Regions from separate parts of the Geobacillus sp. FSL K6-3411 genome, predicted to be linked through region 1. Evidence: riboswitches for the same ligand, from Rfam matches in the RefSeq annotation. Region 1 holds a riboswitch; each other region holds the start of a gene.

Region 1 (7,523 bases):
TTTTGTCGAGTATGGCAAATGTACTTTGAATTATGACAGCCTCTGCCGCTGTTGTCAATCATTTTTTTCAAAACAGCCCGAGACGCCCGATCCGTTCAGCTGCTTCGACAAGACGCGCCTCATCTGTCAACAGACCAACGCGCACATAGCCTTCGCCGTGCTTGCCAAAACCGATGCCCGGGGCGACCGCCACGTGTACGCGTTCAAGCAGTATGTCGGCAAACTCAGCGGACGATAATCCTTTCGGTACGGGAAGCCAAGCGAAAAACGATCCAGACGGTGCCGGCGCCTCCCAACCGATGCGGTGCAAGGCAGAAATGAACGTATTGCGGCGCGCTTCATACAATGCGACGAGCTCCGTGACGCAATCTTGCGGACCGAGAAGCGCCGCGGCAGCCGCCTCTTGAACAGCGCCGAACAAACTGACATACAAATGATCTTGCAACAGCTCAATCGCCCGGATGATCTGCTCGTTGCCAACGGCAAACGCGACACGCCAACCGGCCATATTGTACGTTTTGGAAAACGTGTAAATTTCAACACCGACCTCTTTCGCCCCATCAACTTCGAGAAAGCTGACCGGCTTTTTGCCATCAAAACCGATCGCCCCGTAGGCGAAATCATGCACAACAGCAATGCCGTACTTAGCGGCGAACGCCACTGTTTCAGCAAAAAACTCTTTCGTCGCCGTCGCCCCGGTCGGGTTGTTCGGATAGTTCAAAAACATCAGTTTGGCCTGATCAGCGACCGCTGCCGGAATGGCACTGTAATCAGGCAAAAATTGCTGCTCGGCGATAAGCGGCATCATTTCCATCCGTGCGCGGGCGAGCGCGATCCCGGACCAGTAGTCCGGATAGCCCGGATCCGGGACAAGCACCACATCGCCCGGATTGACGAGGCAAAGCGGCAGCTCAACAAGACCAGCCTTACCGCCAAACAAAATGGCTACCTCGCGGGTTGGATCCACATCAACCCCGTACTCACGCGCATAAAACGCAGCGACTGCTTTTTTCAAAAATGAGTAACCTTGAAACGGCGAATATTTATGGTATTTTGGATTGGCCACTGCCTGTTGCATCGCCTCAACAATATGGCCAGGCGTCGGCTGATCCGGATTGCCTTGCCCTAAATTAATGACATCGTGCCCGGCCTTTATTTTCGCTCCCACTTTGGCGACAAGCGAAGCAAAAAATTGCTTCGGCAACTGTTCAAGCAGTTCGGAAAAAGGAAATTCGGTCGTCATCGCCCACACCTTCTCAAAAATTTCTTGAAATTCTAGTGCAAAATCATATATCGTAAAAAGCAAAATGTAAAGTAAATTTTTTCATTGAGGTGAAAAACAATGACCATCCGCATCGCTTGCCTCCAATTGGATATCGCGTTTGGTGACCCGCAAAAAAACGAACAGCAAGCCGAAAAAGCCGTGGAACTCGCCGTCAAAGAAGGAGCCGATATCATCGTTCTTCCGGAGCTGTGGACGACCGGTTATGACTTGACGCGCTTAGATGAAATCGCTGATGACAATGCCGAACGGGCGAAAACGTTCGCCTCCCGATTGGCACAAACATACGGCATCCATTTTGTGGCCGGCTCAGTCGCTAAAAAAACGGACGCCGGCGTAACGAACACAATGATTGTCGCCAATCGAAACGGCCAAATCATCAAGGAATATAGCAAAGTTCATTTGTTTCAGCTGATGGATGAGCATTTGCATTTGCAGTCAGGAAACGAGCCAGGCTTGTTTTCGCTTGATGAGTTGTCGTGTGCCGGGGTCATTTGCTATGACATCCGTTTTCCGGAATGGATTCGCACCCATGCCTTGTCTGGAGCCGAATTGTTGTTTGTTGTCGCCGAATGGCCGCTTCCTCGCCTTCACCATTGGAGGACGTTGCTGATGGCGCGGGCGATCGAAAACCAATGCTATGTGGTCGCCTGCAATCGAGCCGGAAGCGACCCAAACAACGTCTTTGCTGGCCATTCGCTCATCATCGATCCATGGGGGGAAATCCTCGCTGAGGCGGATGAGGACCCAGGCATCCTTCTAGCCGACATCGACCCGGCTCTCGTCAGAGATGTTCGTTCGCGCATCCCCGTATTTGCTGACCGCCGGCCGCGCCTTTATGAAGAGACGGCAAAAAAATTTTTTAAAACGTATTGACAATCGGCCTGCTTAAGCTGTATTATTCGAATCAAGCAACCGAACAATTGCCAACATCACAAAAATTCCAAAAACTAAATAAGCAGATTCGGTACTCTTATCAAGAGTTGGCTGAGGGAACTGGCCCAATGAAGCCCAGCAACCGACCGTAATGCTATCGTGAGATAGGGCGCACGCATAAGCGGCGCCGGAAGCGATCCGCTTCCGCAGGGCACGGTGCTAAGTCCACCGGAAAGACAGACGTCTTTCTGGAAGATAAGAGGCGCGAAGACCGAGAATCTTCAAGCCTCTTTCCGTATGCGAAAGAGGTTTTTTATTTGCCAAAACTAAAGGGGGAACGTGAAAATGGCGATTATCCAATCATCTGCTTACGAACCGCTCACCGAACAAAAAGCGACCGCCCTCGCCGTCCGCCTCGGCTTGTTCCGCGACGGAACACCGCTTTTATGCCGTGAGATCGGCGACGGCAACTTAAACTTAGTGTTTCACGTCGTCGACCAAGAAACAAAGCAAGGCATCATCATTAAGCAAGCGCTGCCGTACGCGAAAGTCGTCGGTGAAAGCTGGCCGCTCACATTAAAGCGTGCGGTCATTGAGAGCAACGCACTGCGCACGTTTGCCAGCTACGTACCACAATATGTGCCAAAAGTCTACTATTCTGACGAATCGCTCGCCATTACGGTGATGGAAGATTTGTCCTATTTACAAATCGCCCGCAAAGGGCTGATTGAAGGGAAAACGTATCCGCTTCTGTCTAGGCATATCGGTGAATTCATTGCCAAAACGGCGTTTTACACGTCTGATTTCGGCATGAACCAACAAGAGAAAAAGAAATTGGCACAAAGTTTTGTCAATCCGGAGCTGTGCAAAATTACGGAAGATCTCGTCTTTACCGATCCGTTTTTCGACCATGACTCGAACAATTTTGAAGACGAATTGCACCTGGATGTGGAAACACTTTGGAACGACGACCGTCTCCATCTCGAAGCAGCGAAGCTGAAGCGCAAATTTTTAACCGAAGCTGATGTATTGCTGCATGGTGATTTACATACTGGCAGCATTTTCGCCAGTGATGACGAAACGAAAGTGATCGACCCGGAATTCGCCTTTTACGGCCCGATCGGGTTTGACCTTGGCCACTTTATCGCCAACTTGCTGTTAAATGCGTTGTCCCGCCCTGAATCAGAGCGCCGTCCGCTCTTTGATCACATCGACCGAACATGGGCTGTCTTTACGTCCGTGTTCTCGGAGCTTTGGCGCACCGAAAGTGTCGAAACGTATGCCGCAACGCCCGGCCTGCTTGACGATGTGCTGCGGCAAACGTTCATCGACGCCGTCGGCTTTGCCGGCTGCGAAGTCATCCGTCGGACGATCGGCCTCGCCCATGTTGCCGATCTTGACGGCATTGAGCAAAAAGACGAACGGCTTGCGGCAAAGCGACACGCGCTTCGCCTTGGCCGCCGCCTGATCGTTGAACGCGCCGAACTAGACGGAACGGAAGACTTCCGCCGGCTGTTTGTCGAGACGGAACGATAACACCACTCTCTCAAGACGGCTGTTCAACACCACTCCAGGCAAACTGAAACATGTACAAGGAAAGGAAGACGACGATGAGCACATTTGCTATCCCGCGCTCAGTTGAATGGCACGAAACGCATGTGACGATTTTAAATCAACAAAAGCTGCCGTCGGTAACTGAATATCTCGACTTGCATACGCTCGAAGATGTACATGACGCGATCGTGACACTGAAAGTGCGCGGGGCACCGGCGATCGGCATCACCGCCGCCTATGGCTTGGCGCTTGCTGCTTCCCGCTACGAAACCGAATCCGTCGACGAGTTTCAGCGCCGTTTAAAACAAGACCGCGATTATTTGGCGAGTGCTCGCCCGACGGCCGTCAATTTGTTTTGGGCGCTTGATCGGCTCGTTGCCGCCGCTAAAAGCGCCGCTTCCGTCAACGAAGCAAAAACAACACTCGTTCACGAAGCGATCCGCATTCAAATCGAAGATGAAGATGTGTGCCGTCGCATCGGCGAGCATGCCTTGTCTCTTTTTCATCGAGGCGATCGAATCATGACCATCTGCAACGCTGGCTCGATCGCCACCGCCCGCTACGGAACGGCACTCGCCCCATTTTATTTGGCAAAAGAAAAAGGGATTGAGTTGTCCGTCTATGCCTTGGAAACGCGGCCTGTCTTGCAAGGAGCTCGTCTGACCGCCTGGGAACTCATGCAAGCAGGTGTCGATGTGACGCTCATTACTGACAATATGGCCGCACAAACGATCAAGGCGAAAAACATTAATGCTATTATCGTCGGCGCTGACCGGATCGCACAAAACGGCGATACAGCGAATAAAATCGGCACATTTGGCCTCGCCTTGCTCGCCCAATCGTTTGGCATCCCGTTTTACGTCGCTGCCCCGCTGTCAACGATCGACCTGGCGACGAAAACAGGGACGGATATCCCAATTGAAGAGCGTCATCCAGATGAAGTGACCCATCTAAACGGGGTGCGCATCGCCCCGGAAGGCGTCAACGTATACAACCCGGCGTTTGATGTCACACCAAACGAACTCATTACCGCCATCATTACCGAAAAAGGCATCGTCTACGGAGACTATGAAACGGAGCTGCCATCGTTAGTTGCAAAGGAGGAGCACCATGAAACAGCTTAAAATCTCATCGTTCCTTCTTTTCTTGGCCATGTTCTTTGTCTTAGCGGGCTGCACAAATGAGCAAGACGCAATGAGCGCAAAGCCGGCCAATGAAACGAAGGCAACGAATAATGAAACAACCGTTGACAAAACAGCAGCCACAAGCAGTGAAGAGGCCGCCATCCCAGAAAAACTGAAACAGCCAGTGAAAATCGCCGCCATTATGCAGATGTCGATCGGGACGTTCTCATCACAATACATCGCCGGCGTGAAAGAACAAGTGCAAAAGTTCGGCGGTGAAGTGCAAATTTATAATGCCGATAACGATTTAACGAAGATGGCCTCTTATGTCGAGACGGCCATTACGCAAAACGTCGATGCTATTTTGCTTGACCACGGCCGCGCCGACGCGCTCGAAGGTCCCGTGAAAAAAGCAGTTGAAAAAGGCATCCCGGTCGTAGCATTTGACAATGATTTGAACATTCCGGGCGTCACCGTCATCGACCAAGACGACTATAGCCTCGCTTGGAAGACGTTAAAAACACTTGCGGAAGACTTAAACGGCGAAGGCAAAATCGTCACGATTTGGGTCGGCGGTTTTACGCCAATGGAGCGACGCCATGTCATTTACGACGCATTTAAAAAACGCTACCCAAACATTAAAGAAGTCGCCAAGTTCGGCACAGCGAGCGCTAACACCGCCTTAGACACACAAACACAAATGGAGGCCATTTTGAAAAAATATCCGAATAAGGGCGACATCGACGCCGTTTTCGCCACATGGGACGAGTTCGCCAAAGGAGCAACGCGCGCCATCGAACAAGCCGGGCGCACGGAAATTAAAGTGTACAGCATTGATCTAAGCGATGAAGACTTGCAAATGATTCAAAAATCGAACAGCCCGTGGGTGGCGACGACCGCTACCGATCCAGCCGAAGTCGGTCGCGTTCAAGTACGCTTCGCCTATCAAAAAATCGCTGGTGAAAAAACGCCGAACATTTACTCACTTGAACCGCACTTAGTGAAACGATCCGATCTGCCGGACAAACAAATATCAATGGGCGAGCTCTCGCAATACATCCCAAGCTGGGGACAATCGAATATCGCCATCTCGCCGTGGATGAAAACACTAGAAGCTCAGGTGAGCCAAAAATGAGCGGCTTGTCAATGAAGGCCATTGAAAAAGCGTTTGGCACGGTGCGCGTGCTTAACGGCGTGAACTTTGACGTCCGTCCGGGCGAAGTTCACGCCCTTTTAGGCATGAATGGTGCTGGCAAAAGCACGCTCATGAACATTTTAGCCGGCGCCATTCTGCCGGACGCCGGCACCATCACGATCGACGGCACCCCGTGCGCGTTTTCGTCGCCGCGTGAGGCGAAGCAGGCGGGCATTGGCCTTGTCGTCCAGGAAGTTGACACGGCGCTGTTTCCCGGCTTGCCGATTTACGAAAACTTAGCAGCTGATGAACTAGCTGACGTCAAACACCATCCCATCCGCTCGCTGCGCGAAGAAAAGAAGTGGGCCGCCGCACTTCTTCACCGTGTCGGCCTTTCCATTCCACCGACGAAGCTCGTGCGTGACTGTTCACTCCATGAAAAGCAGCTCATCGTGCTGGCGAAAGTATTGTCATCAAACGCGCGCTACATCATTTTGGACGAACCGACCGCCGCGTTAAGTGAGGCGGAAACAAAGCGGCTGTTTGCCATCATTCATGAACTGAAACAGCAGGGAGTCGGCTTTATTTATATTTCTCATAAGCTCAAAGAGGTGCAGGAAATCGCCGATCGACTAACGATTTTGCGCGATGGACGCATCGTCTATCAAGGCGCTGCCGGAAGCCAGTCGCTTGAAGACATCGTCCTTCACATGACCGGGACAAAACAGGCCGCCACTGCAAAACAAGCGCGTACGTACGGAAGCGAGATCGCCTTTGCCGCCCGCGGAATCAAGATCGACAAAACGAGCACAACGGTCGATATATACGCCCATCGCGGCGAAATTGTCGGCATCGCCGGTTTGGTCGGCGCCGGCAAAACAGAGCTCGCTGAAAGTCTCGTCGCCCACCGGAAAACGTCTGGCGAATGGCAGCTTGACGGCCAACACTATACATTTTCGTCGCCATATGAAGCGATTGCCGCCGGTCTTTGCCTGATCCCAGAAGAACGGCGCAAACAAGGGCTGTTTTTGTCTGAGTCGGTGCAGACGAATTTAACCGTCCGCCTCCTTTCTTGGCTGTCGCATTGGCAATGGATCAGTCGGATGAAAGAAACGGACGCAGCCAATGGGCTCGTTCGCTCACTCGGCATCCATCCGCCATCACCATCCATCGCCGTCCGCCATTTGAGCGGCGGCAACCAGCAAAAAGTCGTGATCGGCAAATGGCTAAACACGAACGCGCGTGTCTTTTTATTCGATGAACCTACGAAAGGAATCGATGTTCATGCCAAACAAGATGTATTTTCCATTATCCGCACTCTTGCTGATGAGGGGAAAACCGTGCTGTACTTTTCAAGTGAATTTCGTGAGCTGCTAGAAGTTTGCGACACGATTTATATCATGGTAGACGGCCGGCTGCTCGCCCGTCTGCCGGCCGCTGAATTAACCTATGAGCAGCTTGTTTATTATTGCAGCGGAGGTGAGATCGATGGCCCAGCCGGCCGTTTCCGCGACACCGTCGAAAAAAGCGGTGTTGTCTACTCTTGAGTTTT
Region 2 (7,523 bases), 410 kb from region 1:
GTGAATACGCAGACACAAGCCAGCGGATCGCCTCCCGTTCGTTGTGATCCCGTTCGGCAATGACCAATTTCATCTTCTCACCGCCTCGGTTGCAAACGTCGAAAATGAAGAAGCGCTTCCATGCAGAAGGCGGCGGCTAACGCCACTGTTTTTCCGCCTTCATCAACGAGCGGATTGACTTCGCAAAGATCCACACTGATTGTTTTTGGGTGGGAAACGATTCGGCGAATGAGCGCACGTGCCAATGATGGAGAGAGTCCAAACGGCGACGGCGCGCTCACTCCTGGCGCTGCAGCCGCACTGATCGCGTCCATGCAAATGGTCAATATTATGCTGTCATGCCTCAAGGCAAATTGTTCAATTCGTTCATAAGCCGCCTCGATCGCTCCCGCCGTTAGCTGTTCTTCGAGTATGTATTCGCATCCGTACCTCTCCGCGTCCGCAAACAGCGCTGCCGTGTTCCCAAGCCGCTGAATCCCTAAGCAGCAATACCCCACCTGTTTATCTTCATCTAATATTTGTCGAAACATCGTCCCTGACGTCGGCCCGTTGTCGTACGGACGCAAATCGAAATGAGCGTCAATATTGATGATGCCCAATCGAGCGTTCGGCCCAAGCGCTGCACGGACGCCCAAGTAATGGCCATACGCCGTCTCATGGCCGCCGCCGATCACCACCGGCGCCACCCCGCTCTGCAACAGGCGGGCGATGGCTTTTCCGAGTTCGGCCTGGCTTTGTTCGAGACGTCCGTCAGCACAAACGATATCGCCTGCATCGTAGATCGACGCTCCTGATGGAAGATGCCATGGCAACCGCGCCAACGCTGCTTTCACGGCGGCTGGCGCCTCTTTCGCTCCTTGGCGTCCTTGATTGTGGCGCACTCCTTCGTCGCACACAAATCCAATAAAAGCCGCTGCTTGTTCCAACGGCGTTAATGGCCCCGATAAATCTAATAGGCGAATGCGCTGATGGAGACGAAACGCCCGTTCATCGCTCACACTGTCCACCCGCCCCGTCCAGCAGCTCGCCTCTGGTGGTTGGTACATCCACTCTTCCTCCTTTCGGTTTTCCTCGATTGGACTTTTTCGCTTTCTCTTTTCCATTCTCCTTCCTCCCAACGAGAAAAGAGGAAATCGTCGCTGTTTGGCGAATACAACCACCATGATTCATAACAGAAAGGGTGTTAGAGATGAAGCAATTGACGAACTTGCACGAGGTGATCACTGGTCAAAGCGCGCCGCCGCCATGCGACGTAACACTTGGCGTTCACTTGACGGAAGCTCGGGACGGCTATGCGAAAGGTGTATGGACGGTAAGCGAATCATTGCTTAACGGCAATGGGGTGATCATGGGCGGATTTGTCGGAGCGGCGGCAGACATTATGATGGCTTATGCGGTGACGACCTTGCTTCGCGATGATCAACTCCATGCGTCAATCAACTTGCAAACGACATTTCATCGTCCGATGGAAGCCGGAGAAGCAGAAATCGAGGCACAAGTGGAAAAATTCGGCCGGACTATCGCCTATGTGACCGCCACCGTACGGCAAAACGGCAAAGAGGTAGCAAGCGCTACGTCATCGGTGCTGATTATGGACAAACGATGAAAGAACAATGTCTACTAAACGTTCTTGGACGCTAGAAGGTTGATAATATACAACAACGTGATTTCTCCAATAGAGAAACTAAACGCGAAAGCAACATTGCCGTCCTTAGTCGAACTCCAGCTGCAAAGCGCCGAAGAAAGCGCTGTCAAAAAACGGCGGCTCTCCGGCGCTTTTCGCTGTCTGTTAAGGACGGACAAATGTTTTTGGCATGACGACAGCTACGACTTGTCCGCGGGCACACAATTCGCCGTTCGCAAACACTTCGGCGTCGACTTGCCATTTTTTCGGATGAATTTCCGTCACCGTGCCGATGGCCACAAGCGGCACACCGTGCGGCGTCGGTTTGAGAAAATCGACATGCAGTGAAGCGGTGACAAAGCGCGGCGGCGCTTCCCCACTGCCCGGCTCATGGCCATTTTTCCGGTGCAACGCAAGCGCTGCTGAGCCGGTGCCGTGGCAGTCGATCAGCGAGGCGATCAGTCCACCGTACACAAATCCAGGGATGGCCGTATGTTCTGGGCGCGGAGTGTATACGGTTACCGTCTTGTCTCCCTGCCATCCAGTGCGGAAATGGTGGCCATGTTCATTCAGTCGGCCACAGCCATAGCACCAAGCAAATTCATCCGGATAGTCATCTTGAATGGCGTGAACGATCGTTTCTTCCACTAAATCTCCTCCCCTCTTTTTCTAGTATATCATCGGATCGAAAAGACCACGACCCCCAAAGAGCTCTTTTTACATCAACGTCCCTTTCCGTCCACACCGCCCTTCGTTTAATAACCCGAACGCGCGTTGCAAACAAGGAGTTGACCCCTCACCGGGAATCGTTCCTGATTCAGCCCAACTCCCCCCTGTATAAAACAAAGCTGATAAACTCATGCCACCGATCGGCATGCGGTCGAGACAAGAAAATGGAAGGGCGTTAGCCATGCCCTAACGCCCAAAGATCGATGGCAACAGGCGGCCCAGACGATGAGGATTCTTGCTTTCTTTCGGCTCGTCATCTCTTCCTCGGACAAACGGAACCACCAACCGACACGAGCCTCTCTTTCTTTTGCTCAATGCCTTGCCTTATGCGAAGTGATGTCATTTCCCTTCAGCGGGCAAATTTGTGTTGTATCCTTTCAATCAGCTCGCCGATAACCGACTCGTCAAGTTGTAAAAACGTTCATTTCGGCGTCTCAGGCGTCTCGTTTGTATGTATCTTAACCGTTCCAGACCGACGGCGTTTTGATAACATGCTTTTGGTGCTGCGATACTTGGATGATGGCATATGCCCATTTTTTTGCGGTCATTCGTTGTTCTTCTTTAGGACTCAATGGAAAACACTGCTCGCAAATACGGTGTCATTCGCGTAGGCAAAATTTCTTTTTTTCCTAGCTCCATCCATATATAGCGGTCAAGGGCATACGGATCTTCCGCTTTCCATTCATCCACCTCAGCGTTCGTTAGCAAGATAGAAAATATCGTTCCTTGTGCTTCCCCATACAAATGGACATACCCGTCCTCACGGTCGACATGCACGACCGCCTGTGAATCAAACTGAATGAGTTCCGCCCGCACGCAACGCATAACGTGAACCGCAAACGCCGCAGCCGGCAAATGTGCCGCCATGCAAGCGCGGATCGAAAATCGTTCCGCCATTGTTTCTTCCTCACCTCCCATCCATCAAAAAACCCCTTTCGCCTCGGAATGATGCGAAAAGGGGTGGAACCGTTCTTATCATCCAAAGCGAACTCGCTTTGCGGGTTTTAGCACCTTGCCAGCGGCAGGTTGCTGTGGGGTCATCAAGCCCGTTCTCTCGCCCACTCTTGATAAGACATATGCAATTTACTCTTATATTACCATGGGGAAACAAAAGTGCAAACTTTTTGTTTCTTCTGCCTATTTTAGTTACTTTGAGGCGCTGGCTGCTTGATGTTGCAACGCAAGCGAGATGATAGGTTGTTTTGGTTTTTGCCAGCTGTTGCTTTTTTATGGTTGTTGAATATTTAGCACATAGTTTTATAAAATAAGATAGCGGTTGTCTTTCTCTTTTCCAGACGGGTTGCGAACAAGTAAAGGCTTGTCAGGGCGTGCGCTGACATCCCTGCCCTTCGCTACCATCAGCTTTGCTCCTGTTTTGAACCACCAAAAAACGGACACCCTCAGCCAAGGGTATCCGTTTTCTTCCCGTTATTTAAACATCATCGCCGCCCGCACTGCTTTTTTCCAGCCTTCATAGAGTGCCGTTCGCTTATCGTCAGTCATCTGCGGCTCAAAGCGGCGCTCAAGCTGCCACTGGGCAGCAATATCTTCACGACTGCCCCAATAGCCGACCGCCAGCCCAGCTAAGTACGCCGCTCCAAGCGCGGTCGTCTCGCTAATCATCGGCCGCTCGACCGGCACAGCGAGCAAATCGCTTTGAAACTGCATGAGCAAGTTGTTTTTCACCGCTCCTCCGTCGACGCGCAATGTCGTCAGCGGCAAGCCGGCATCCGCTTCCATAGCGGCGAGCACGTCCCTTGTCTGGTAGGCGAGCGATTCCAATGTCGCACGGATGAAATGTTCTTTCGTCGTGCCACGTGTGAGGCCAAACACCGCTCCACGCACCTCGCTGTCCCAATACGGCGTGCCGAGACCGACGAACGCCGGGACAACGTACACCCCGTCCGTTGACTCGACTTTTTCGGCGTACGTTTCGCTGTCAGCCGCCGTTTTGATCATCCGCAAGCCGTCGCGCAGCCATTGAATGGCCGAACCGGCGACGAAGATGCTGCCTTCAAGCGCATATTCGACTTTGCCATCGATGCCCCAAGCAATTGTTGTCAACAGCCCGTGTTTTGACTGCACCGCTTTTTCTCCGGTGTTCATGAGCATAAAGCAGCCGGTGCCGTATGTATTCTTCGCCATCCCTTCAGCAAAGCACGCCTGTCCGAACAAGGCTGCCTGCTGGTCACCCGCCGCCCCAGCGATCGGCACTTCCACGCCGAAGAAATGATGCGGAACGGTTTTCGCATATACTTCCGAGGACGGCCGCACCTCAGGGAGCATCGCCTTTGGCACGTTTAAAATTGCAAGCAACTCATCGTCCCATTCAAGCGTATGAATGTTAAACATCAATGTACGCGACGCATTCGAGTAATCAGTCACATGAGCGCGGCCGCCGGACAGCTTCCAAATAAGCCACGTGTCGATCGTGCCAAACAGCAGCTCGCCGCGCTCCGCCCGTTCACGCGCTCCGTCGACATGATCTAAAATCCATTTCACTTTCGTTCCCGAAAAATAAGCGTCAATGAGCAGCCCCGTTTTTTCGCGAAACAGCGGATCATACCCTTTCGCTTTCAACTCGTCGCAAATATCAGCCGTTTGCCGCGATTGCCAAACGATGGCGTTGTAAATCGGATTGCCGCTCTCTTTTTCCCAGACAACGGTCGTTTCCCGCTGGTTCGTAATGCCGATCGCCGCCACTTGTTCCGGCTTCACTTGCGCCTCAGACAAGACACTGGCAATGACCGCAAGCACCGAGCCCCAAATTTCGTTCGCATTATGCTCAACCCAGCCGGGCTGTGGGAAATATTGCGTAAATTCTTTTTGCGCCATATGAACAATTTCTCCACCACGGTTGAACAAAATGGCGCGCGAGCTTGTTGTGCCTTGGTCAATCGCTAAAATATATTGATCTGTCATGAACATTCTCCTCTCCTACTTGATTTTTTCAGCTCAATGACACCGCCGCAAACACCGGGCCTCCTATCAAACTGAACGGCGATCCGCTACCGCCGAGCCCGCCCCTTTTCCTTTCATCATGCCAGCTCCAGCCAGCACCGCCGCCGCGGCAATGAGCACGCCCCATAGCGCCGCACTTGTCTTTCCTAAAAACAACGCTTTATATACTAGACTGCCAAGCGCACCGCCAAGCAGCGGCCCGATAATCGGCACCCAGGCGTACGACCAATTTGATGGTCCTTTTCCCGGGATCGGCAACAAAAAGTGGGCGAGGCGCGGTCCGAAATCACGTGCCGGGTTGATGGCATACCCGGTCGTACCGCCGAGCGACAAGCCGATGGCGATAATGAGAAAGCCGACAATAAACGGGTTGAGGCCATCGGCGAATCGGTTGGCACCAATGGCTAAAATCCCTAGGACGAGCACAAACGTACCGATCATTTCGCTCAGCAAGTTAGCAGACACATTCGGCACGGCCGGACTAGTAGCAAATACACCGAGCTTAATACTAGGATCATCTGTTTCTTTCCAATGCGGCCAATAGTGGAGATAAACAACAGCCGCCCCAATCATCGCCCCAAGTACCTGAGCAATGACATACATCAGTACATCGTCCCATGGGAAGTCGCCGCTTATGGCCAACGCCACGGTTAAGGCCGGATTGAGATGAGCGCCGCTATATTGGCCGACGGCATACGCTGCGATCGCGACTGCTAGCCCCCACCCCATCGTAATCACGATCCAACCGGAATTCGCGGCATACGATTTCTTTAAGTTCACGCCGGCGCACACCCCGGATCCGAAAATGATGAGCAGCGCCGTTCCGACGAGTTCTCCTAAAAATGGTGACATTTGGTCTCTTCCCCCTTTTCATTCGTGATTTCCTCTGCCATTTCCTGCTTCAGTGCTCCTTCCGGAAGGTTGCACGTTGGGCAAAAAAACAAAGACCCACACACTTCCCCTATTCAAAGGAAACATGTGTGGGTCTCCGTTTCTCCGCCACAAAATGATTAACTTGTCTTTAGGATAGCGCAAGTTTGTAAGCGTTGTCAACCTATTTTTTCGGTAAAATTTGCACGTAGTCGAAGTCGAGCGTATCGACCGCATCCTCGATATCGAGGCGGGTGATGAACCGGTATGATCGGCCTGGACGCGACATCGGCAACGTCTCTGGGATCGTGTAAGCAAACGGGATTTCCTTTTTCTCCCCCGGCTTGATCGCAAACGCTCCAGCCGCCGGGATGACAGCTACGACCGCATCGCGCTCCTTGCCGTTTTCAATCGTTTTTTGTACAAGCTCAACATCGAGCCGCTCGATCGTCTGCTCGACCGTTCCACCATAAATATGAACGACCCCTTGAATCGTTTCACCCTGTCGCCATAACGATTTATTTAAAATCAAGTCGACACGCGCCGACCCGACCCCGACCTTTGACATCATTTTACGCAGCAACACTAATTGTCACCTCTTTAGTCTGTCACTCTTGTCATTCCAATATACGAAAAACAGCCGCCGCCCGTTTCAACCAAAGCCAAAAAATAAACAGACGATTGCCTGCACGGCAAAAGTCTGTCTCGGGATGAAACAGACGAATGCATTTTTTGTTACCGCTTACACCAGAGATTACCGCATTCGCCTTCTCTTGTCAATCAGTTATTCGTATACATTTTCATTTTCAATAATGTAGTCGATCCGGATGACCGGGACATCCTGCTGCTCGACTTCCGCGACGATCAGACCGACGCGATCATTATAGATGCAAAACGTGTCCTGTCCTTTACGAAACGCCGATTCGCCATACGAAAGAACCATGTGGTAAATTTTATTGTTGCTGAAATAGCGGCGGCTGACTCGGTTGCCCAGCCGGACAATCACTTCTTGACCCGCGATTTTTCCGCGGTACATCCGCTTCTCCCCCTTTTCGTCGTTCCTATTCCAATGTATGGTTTTTTTCGGTCGTTCATGACTTTTTTCTCCTTCGGTGGCCCGTTTTCCTTTTCTTTGTGGCGCTTTTTCGAAGAGCAAGCCTCTTTTTCGGAAATTTCCTTTCTTTTGCTTGACGCAGCGACCTTTGGTAGTGTATAGTAAAGTCATCACATAACAGAATATATTTCAGGCATTCAACACGAATACTCATCTTGGGTTGCTGTGGAGTATATTTTGTTATTTGATAAAAAATCTTGAGGTTAGCCAGGCTGGCTAAAGGTA
Region 3 (7,523 bases), 200 kb from region 1:
CGAAAAAAAAGAAGTAGTTGAAAAATTAAAAGCGGATTTAAAACAGTTAGAGCAAGAGATAAATCAAAATAAAGACTCCTTTTCAAAATTAGTATGCGAAATTTTGTATAGTACACGAGATAAATGGCATTTAGAAATTGAAGAGTTAGAAAATGAAATAAAAGCTAATAGTTAAACGGTTTAAAAAAGATCTTCAATGAATAAGGAATTTTTTCTCCCTTTTTCCCTGTTTTCTATTGTTTTTTCTGCTTGACAAAATAAAAAAACAGCTACCCGAAACACATTATATAGTATGTTTTTTAAAAAATCGTACTATATATTGCTTTTTTATGGTTGTATGGTAAGATAGAAGCTTACTGGGAAAAGGGATGGTCTGCTTTCTTTCAAACGCTGAACGAACTGCAAGCAACGGACTTGTTGCGGACGGTCACGATCCGCGTCAAACCCCATTCCGTCATCGAAGCAATTGAGCGGCAAATGTATTATTATTCGTATCATATCGGACAAATCGTCTATATCGCGAAACAGCTAAACGCCGATCACTGGAAGACACTGACGATCCCGAGAAAAAGAAAGCACTAACTTTTTCAACAAAAAGCGAGCGCGTGTCGAGTTTTTCTAGACACGCACTCGCTCATCCGGTGATTGTTTACTTTTGATGCATCTTAAACTCCAAAAACAGCTCATTGTAGTAGGCAAGCATGCGCTTTCCTAAGTTTTCATACACTTCCAAACGTCCGACCGAATCTAAATCCGGATAAAAACGCTGGTCGTTGGCGATGTCTTTCGGTAAATAGCGAAGCGCCGCTTTATTCGGCGTCGAATAGCCGACATACTCAGCGTTTTGTGCCGCATGTTTTGGATCAAGCATAAAATTGATAAACGCGTGCGCTCCCTCGATGTTTTTCGCCGTTTTTGGAATTACCATATTGTCAAACCATAAGTTGGATCCTTCTTCGGGCACGACATAATCGAGCTTGTCGTTTTCGGCAATGATTTCCGCCGCATCGCCCGACCAGACGACACCGATGGCCGCCTCTTCATTGACGAGAAGCAGCTTGATTTCGTCGCCAACAATGGCCTTCACATTCGGCATGAGCCGGTCGAGCTTTTGTTTTGCCTCTCGCAGATGATGCTTGTTCGTATCATTGAGCGAATAGCCGAGGCTGTTTAATGCCATCCCCATCACTTCACGCGCCCCATCGACAAGCAAAATTTGATTACGCAAGCTTGGATCCCATAAATCGTTCCAGTCGGTGATCGTTTTGCCGCCAAGCATCTCGCGGTTGTAGACAATGCCAACCGTCCCCCAAAAATACGGCACCGAATACCGGTTATGCGGATCAAACGACAAGTCGAGAAACCGCGGTTCGATATATTTCAAATTCGGCAGCTTGTTATGGTCAAGCGGCAAGAGCAAGTTTTCCTCAATCATTTTGCTGATGGCGTAATCGGACGGAACGGCAACATCAAACGTCGCGCCGCCTTGAGCAATTTTCGCCATCATCGCCTCGTTCGAATCGAACGTTTCGTAAATCACTTTCCAGCCGGTTTCTTTTTCAAACTTCCGGATAAGCGCAGGGTCGATGTAATCGCCCCAGTTGTACACACTGACCGTCTTGTCGCCTCCATATCCTTCCGCTTCGTTCAGCTGCTGGGTCATGAACATGAGGGCGAACGCGGCGATGAATATAGCAGCAAATCCTTGAACAAGCCGTTTCACCTACTTCCGCCCCCCTATCCCATACATTCTCCCGCCTTTTTGGCTGAGCACGTAATAGCCGACGACAAGCAACATCGTAAACAAAAACAGCAATGTCGACAGCGCATTGATTGATAAGGAAATGCCTTGGCGCGCCCGTGAATAAATTTCTACCGATAACGTCGAGAAGCCGTTTCCGGTGACAAAAAATGTCACGGCAAAATCATCAAGCGAATAGGTGAGCGCCATAAAAAATCCGGCCCATATGCTCGGCGTCAAAAACGGAAGTACAACGCCCGACAGCACTTGCCACGGCCCTGCTCCCAAATCGCGCGCCGCATCGATTAACGTCGGACTCATTTCCTCGAGTTTTGGCAACACCATCAATACGACAATTGGCACGCTAAAGGCGATATGGGACAACAGCACGGACGTAAACCCCAGCTTAATGCCAGCCAGCGTAAACAGCAATAAAAACGAAGCACCGATAATGACATCCGGACTGACAATCAGCACGTTGTTGAGGGCGAGAAGGGTATGTTTCGTCCGTTGCCGCTTGACATAATAAATGGCCAATGCCCCGATGACGCCCAAAATCGTCGCGACTGCCGCTGACAACAAAGCGACGACAATCGTATTGAGCACGATGATCAACAATCGATCATCTGACAATACCTCGCGATACCATTCCAACGTGAATGATTGAAAATCGTGCATTGTCCCGCCGCTGTTGAACGAATAATACATCAAGTACCCAATCGGCGTGTACATAATAGCAAACACAACCAGCAAATATAAGCGCCCCCACCGATGTGTACGTTTCATCGACTTCCCTCTTTCCTTCCGCTTCCTGTCAAGAAGACAATGATCGCCATCGCGATCATTAACACAACGGCAATCGTTGCCCCCATCCCCCAATCTTGGGTGACGAGAAAATGCTGTTCAATGGCGGTACCAAGCGTAATGACGCGATTGCCCGCAACAAGACGCGTAATCATAAACAACGACAACGCGGGGATAAACACCGCTTGGCAGCCGGCTTTCACCCCGCCAAGCGTCAGCGGGAAAACGACACGGCGAAACGTTGTCCACGCCGAAGCGCCCAAATCGCGGGCAGCATCAATCAAGGTCGGCGGCAATTCTTCTAACGCATTAAAAATTGGCAGCACCATAAACGGAATAAAAATATACACCGAGACGAACACAAAGCTGAAATCAGTAAACAACAGCTGCCGCGCTCCGATGCCGATCGCTTGCAAGAAGGCGTTGGCCAACCCGTACGTGCCGAACAATCCTAAAAACGCATATACTTTCAACAACAAATTCACCCACATCGGCAAAATGAGCAACAACAGCCATAGCTGTTTATGCTTTGTTTTTGTCAACCAATAGGCAGTTGGATAACCGATCAATAATGATACAAGGGTAATTAAAAATGCGTACCAGAATGAATAAGCCATCATTTTCAAATAAATGGGCGTCAGCACTTTTTCATAATTGGCTATCGTCCACTGCCCATCGATATCCAAAAACGATTCATACACTAAAAACACGATCGGTGCGATAACAAACAAAACAAGCCATACGACGTAGGGGATCAAATACCAGTTCCGCCATGCCCGTTCCATTCTACGTCTCCTTTCTCCCTCTCGACTTGCATGACATGAATCGCCTCTGGTTCAAACCGGAGACCGACCGTTTCCCCCACTTCTGCTCTTCTTGTCGAATGAACAAGCCATTCGTTGCCGTTTTCATCGTAGCCGCAAATTTCATAATGAACACCGCGAAAGAGCAGCGAATCGACACGAATGACGATCTGACCATCTTTCGGCGCCACAAGTTCCAAATCTTCCGGTCGGATGACAACGTCGACCGGTTCATTAGGCGCAAAACCATGATCAACACAAACGAAACGCTGTCCGGCAAACTCGACAAGAAAATCTTCGATCATGCGCCCCGATAAAATGTTCGATTCCCCAATAAAATCGGCGACAAACCGATTGACTGGTTCATCGTAAATCTCTTTTGGTGTACCGAACTGCTGGATTTTCCCTTTATTCAAAACGAATATATAATCCGACATAGCCAATGCTTCCTCTTGATCATGCGTGACGAACACAAACGTGATTCCCAATCGGCGCTGCAGCTCCCGCAACTCGTACTGCATTTCCGTGCGCAGCTTCAAATCCAAGGCCGATAGCGGCTCATCCAAAAGCAGCACTTCCGGCTCATTCACGATCGCCCGCGCAATCGCAACGCGCTGACGTTGGCCGCCGGACATTTCTTGAATGCGCCGGCGCTCATACCCTTCCAAGTTGACAAACCGGAGCGCTTCACTCACCTTTTGGCGAATGTCGGCTTCTTTCATCTTTTTTATGCGCAAGCCAAAGGCGACATTTTCAAATACGTCCAAATGCGGAAACAAAGCATAATCTTGAAACACTGTATTGACTTGCCGCTTGTTTGGTGGGACGTCATTCATCGGCTTCCCATGGAAATAAACGGTGCCATCAGTTGGCTCAATAAACCCGGCAATCAGCCGCAAAATCGTCGTCTTCCCGCATCCCGACGGCCCAAGTAATGTATAAAACTTTCCTCTCTCCATCTCAAAACTAACATCATCCAATACCGCTGTCCCATCATATTCTTTTGTCACATGGTCAAAGCGGATGATTTCTTGTCTGCTCACCTTTGCACCCCCTACCCTTTCCATTTCCATCATTCCTAATTAGAACATATGAATGACAAAAGGGCAATGGAAAAATCATGACGGGCATTAGTAAAAATCAATAAGGGAGAACAAAAGCAACAGAACCCCCCCCTCAACTTGGAATGACGGGCTTCCCATGGTTCATATCGCCTTGAAAGCTTTGCGATTTCAACTAGCAAACTCCTCATCCCACTCTTCACCGATATTCCCGCCTTGCCAAGCAGAAAGAAGATTGATTCCGATGCCTGCACATCAATAAAGTCAAACATGATACCCCTCAACGCTAAGGCGACTGCGACAGAGAGCAACAGAAAATGAACAACCACTCCTAAGTGCTTTCGCCGAAGGAAGACAACTGTCAAAATAGCATTCAACATGACGAGCGAAAAAACAAAGATTCAGCGATCCTGCACTTCTTCCATAGACAGATGTTCATACATGTTAGCAACACCTTTCATTACGATGATCCTCCTCCAAACTCCCCTTCCCTTCGCCTCATTTTTTTCAATTTTCCCTCTTTACTGTATTGAACAATTTCAGAAAATGCGCTAAATTATAGAGTAATAGTCAGAACATTGCCCAACAACTTCATACAAACATTCTTATCAAGAGAGGGGGAGGGACTGGCCCGGTGAACCCTCAGCAACCTGGCCGCGGCCAAGGTGCTAAATCCAGACAGGCGGAAGCCTGGAAGATAAGAAGAAGCGAATGACAAGTCTTCTTCTTAGAAGGCTTTTTTCTTTTTATTTACGGAGAAACGGGGGGATCGGAACGTGGGATTGCTTGATGAGTTAAAACAACGCGTGCTGATCGCTGACGGGGCGATGGGGACGCTTCTATATTCCCATGGTATTGACCGTTGTTTTGAAGAATTGAATCTATCAAAACCAGAAGAAATCGTCCATATTCACGAGGCATATATCGCGGCGGGCGCTGATGTCATCCAGACGAATACATACGGCGCCAACTATGTAAAACTCGCCCGCTACGGCCTTGAGGACGAGGTGCCGTCCATCAACCGGGCGGCGGTGCGGCTCGCCAAGCAAGCGGCGAACGGGCGGACGCACGTACTCGGAACAATCGGCGGACTGCGCACATTGAACAAAAGCGCTGTGCCGCTTGAGGAAGTGAAGCGGACGTTCCGCGAGCAGCTGTTTGTCTTGCTTGCTGAGGGCGTGGACGGCGTGCTGCTTGAGACGTATTACGATTTAGAAGAGTTAGAGACGGTGCTCACCATCGCCCGCAAAGAGACAACCTTACCGATCATCGCCCACGTATCGCTTCATGAAGTTGGCGTCTTGCAAGACGGCACGCCGCTCGCTGATGCCCTCGCACGCTTAGAAGCGCTTGGCGCCGATGTTGTCGGGCTGAACTGTCGGCTCGGGCCTTACCATATGCTTCAGTCGCTGGAAGAAGTACCGCTGCCAACGCGCGCCTTTTTATCGGCGTACCCGAACGCGAGCCTCCCCGACTACCGCGACGGTCGGCTCGTCTATGAGACAAATGCCGAATATTTCGAGGAAACGGCTAAAGCGTTTCGTGACCAAGGGGTGCGCTTAATCGGCGGGTGCTGCGGCACGACGCCAAAACATATTGAAGCGATGGCTCGGGCGCTTCAAGACCGGAAACCCGTGACGAAAAAAACGGTAAAACGGCGTGCCGTGTCAGTATCAGTGCAAGCCGACAACCCGTCGGCAGTAACGCCGCTTTCAGAATTAGCCCGCACGCGCCGCTCGGTGATCGTTGAGCTCGACCCGCCAAAACAATTAGGTATTGACAAGTTTCTCGTCGGAGCCAAAGCGCTCCATGATGCCGGCATTGATGCACTAACGCTCGCTGACAACTCGCTCGCCACGCCGCGCATCAGCAACGTCGCGGTCGGCTCAATCGTGAAAGAACAACTCGGCGTCCGTCCACTCATCCATATTACGTGCCGTGACCGCAACTTGATCGGCTTGCAGTCGCATTTAATGGGGTTGCATACGCTCGGCATTACCGATGTGCTCGCTATTACCGGCGACCCATCGAAAATCGGTGACTTTCCTGGAGCAACATCGGTGTATGATTTATCATCATTCGACTTAATCCGCTTAATCAGCCAGTTTAACGAAGGACTGTCGTACTCCGGCAAACCGCTCGGGCAAAAAACGAACTTCTCAATCGGCGCAGCGTTCAATCCGAACGTCCGCCATTTAGATAAAGCCGTTGAACGCATGGAGAAAAAAATTCAATGCGGCGCTCATTATTTCTTGACCCAACCTGTTTATTCAGAAGAGAAAATCGTTGAGGTGTACGAAGCGACGAAGCATCTTCACACACCGATCTACATCGGCATTATGCCGCTTGTGAGCGCGCGCAACGCCGACTTTTTGCATCATGAAGTGCCGGGCATTACGCTTTCCGATGAGATTCGCGCCCGCATGGCGGCGTGCGGCAACGACCCAGTCGAGGCAACGCGCGAAGGAATTGCCATCGCCAAAGCGCTTATTGACGCTGCATTCGACTTGTTTAACGGCATTTATTTAATTACGCCGTTTTTGCGTTATGACATGACGGTTGAGCTCATCCGCTACATTCACGAAAAAGAAGCGGCCGCCAAAGAAAGGAAGGTTGTTCATGGCTAACATCACCTTAGAACAGCAACTACAGCGAAAAATTCTTGTCATCGACGGCGCCATGGGGACGATGATCCAAAGCGCCAACCTATCAGCATCTGATTTTGGCGGCGAGGCGTACGAAGGGTGCAACGAATATTTGACCCTCACCGCCCCGCATGTCATCCGCCATATTCATGAAGCGTACTTGGAAGCTGGCGCCGACATAATCGAAACGAACACGTTCGGGGCGACACGCATCGTGCTTGACGAATACGGCCTTGGGCATTTAGCGCTCGAACTGAACATCGAGGCCGCGAAACTGGCGAAACAAGCGGCCGAATTGTTCTCGACGCCGGACTGGCCGCGTTTTGTCGCCGGCTCGATGGGACCGACGACAAAGACGTTATCAGTGACGGGCGGAGCGACGTTTGACGAACTTGTTACCGCCTATGAAGAACAGGCACGCGGACTATTGTTAGGCGGTGTCGACCTTCTACTTTTGGAAACGTGCCAA

What was found. A riboswitch is a leader RNA that binds a small molecule or an ion and turns the genes downstream of it on or off. The one in region 1 is predicted to bind S-adenosylmethionine.
Region 2: it holds a riboswitch for S-adenosylmethionine, as region 1 does, so the genes downstream of both, NSQ22_RS07085 (hypothetical protein) here and mtnK (S-methyl-5-thioribose kinase) in region 1, are expected to answer to the same signal.
Region 3: it holds a riboswitch for S-adenosylmethionine, as region 1 does, so the genes downstream of both, NSQ22_RS03925 (bifunctional homocysteine S-methyltransferase/methylenetetrahydrofolate reductase) here and mtnK (S-methyl-5-thioribose kinase) in region 1, are expected to answer to the same signal.

The regions. Positions count from the first base shown of each region.
Region 1 is NZ_CP150187.1:976,860-984,382, reverse strand. Features, by position in the region: gene NSQ22_RS05010 (pyridoxal phosphate-dependent aminotransferase) at 68-1,243, opposite strand; gene NSQ22_RS05005 (carbon-nitrogen family hydrolase) at 1,343-2,158, shown strand; SAM riboswitch class I at 2,253-2,420, shown strand; gene mtnK (S-methyl-5-thioribose kinase) at 2,504-3,694, shown strand; gene mtnA (S-methyl-5-thioribose-1-phosphate isomerase) at 3,769-4,836, shown strand; gene NSQ22_RS04990 (sugar ABC transporter substrate-binding protein) at 4,823-5,971, shown strand; gene NSQ22_RS04985 (sugar ABC transporter ATP-binding protein) at 5,968-7,518, shown strand; gene NSQ22_RS04980 (ABC transporter permease) at 7,460-7,523, shown strand, end outside.
Region 2 is NZ_CP150187.1:1,385,630-1,393,152, reverse strand. Features, by position in the region: gene NSQ22_RS07110 (helix-turn-helix domain-containing protein) at 1-73, opposite strand, end outside; gene hutG (formimidoylglutamase) at 78-1,046, opposite strand; gene NSQ22_RS07100 (PaaI family thioesterase) at 1,190-1,606, shown strand; gene NSQ22_RS07095 (PaaI family thioesterase) at 1,790-2,272, opposite strand; gene NSQ22_RS07090 (hypothetical protein) at 2,342-2,536, opposite strand; gene NSQ22_RS07085 (hypothetical protein) at 2,915-3,250, opposite strand; SAM riboswitch class I at 3,323-3,427, opposite strand; gene glpK (glycerol kinase GlpK) at 3,782-5,275, opposite strand; gene NSQ22_RS07075 (MIP/aquaporin family protein) at 5,342-6,166, opposite strand; gene NSQ22_RS07070 (sporulation protein) at 6,369-6,770, opposite strand; gene NSQ22_RS07065 (hypothetical protein) at 6,969-7,220, opposite strand.
Region 3 is NZ_CP150187.1:773,910-781,432, reverse strand. Features, by position in the region: gene NSQ22_RS03955 (hypothetical protein) at 1-175, shown strand, start outside; partial or broken gene NSQ22_RS03950 (DUF1572 family protein) at 343-582, shown strand; gene NSQ22_RS03945 (ABC transporter substrate-binding protein) at 650-1,723, opposite strand; gene NSQ22_RS03940 (ABC transporter permease) at 1,724-2,527, opposite strand; gene NSQ22_RS03935 (ABC transporter permease) at 2,524-3,330, opposite strand; gene NSQ22_RS03930 (ABC transporter ATP-binding protein) at 3,300-4,391, opposite strand; SAM riboswitch class I at 5,012-5,113, shown strand; gene NSQ22_RS03925 (bifunctional homocysteine S-methyltransferase/methylenetetrahydrofolate reductase) at 5,186-7,036, shown strand; gene metH (methionine synthase) at 7,029-7,523, shown strand, end outside.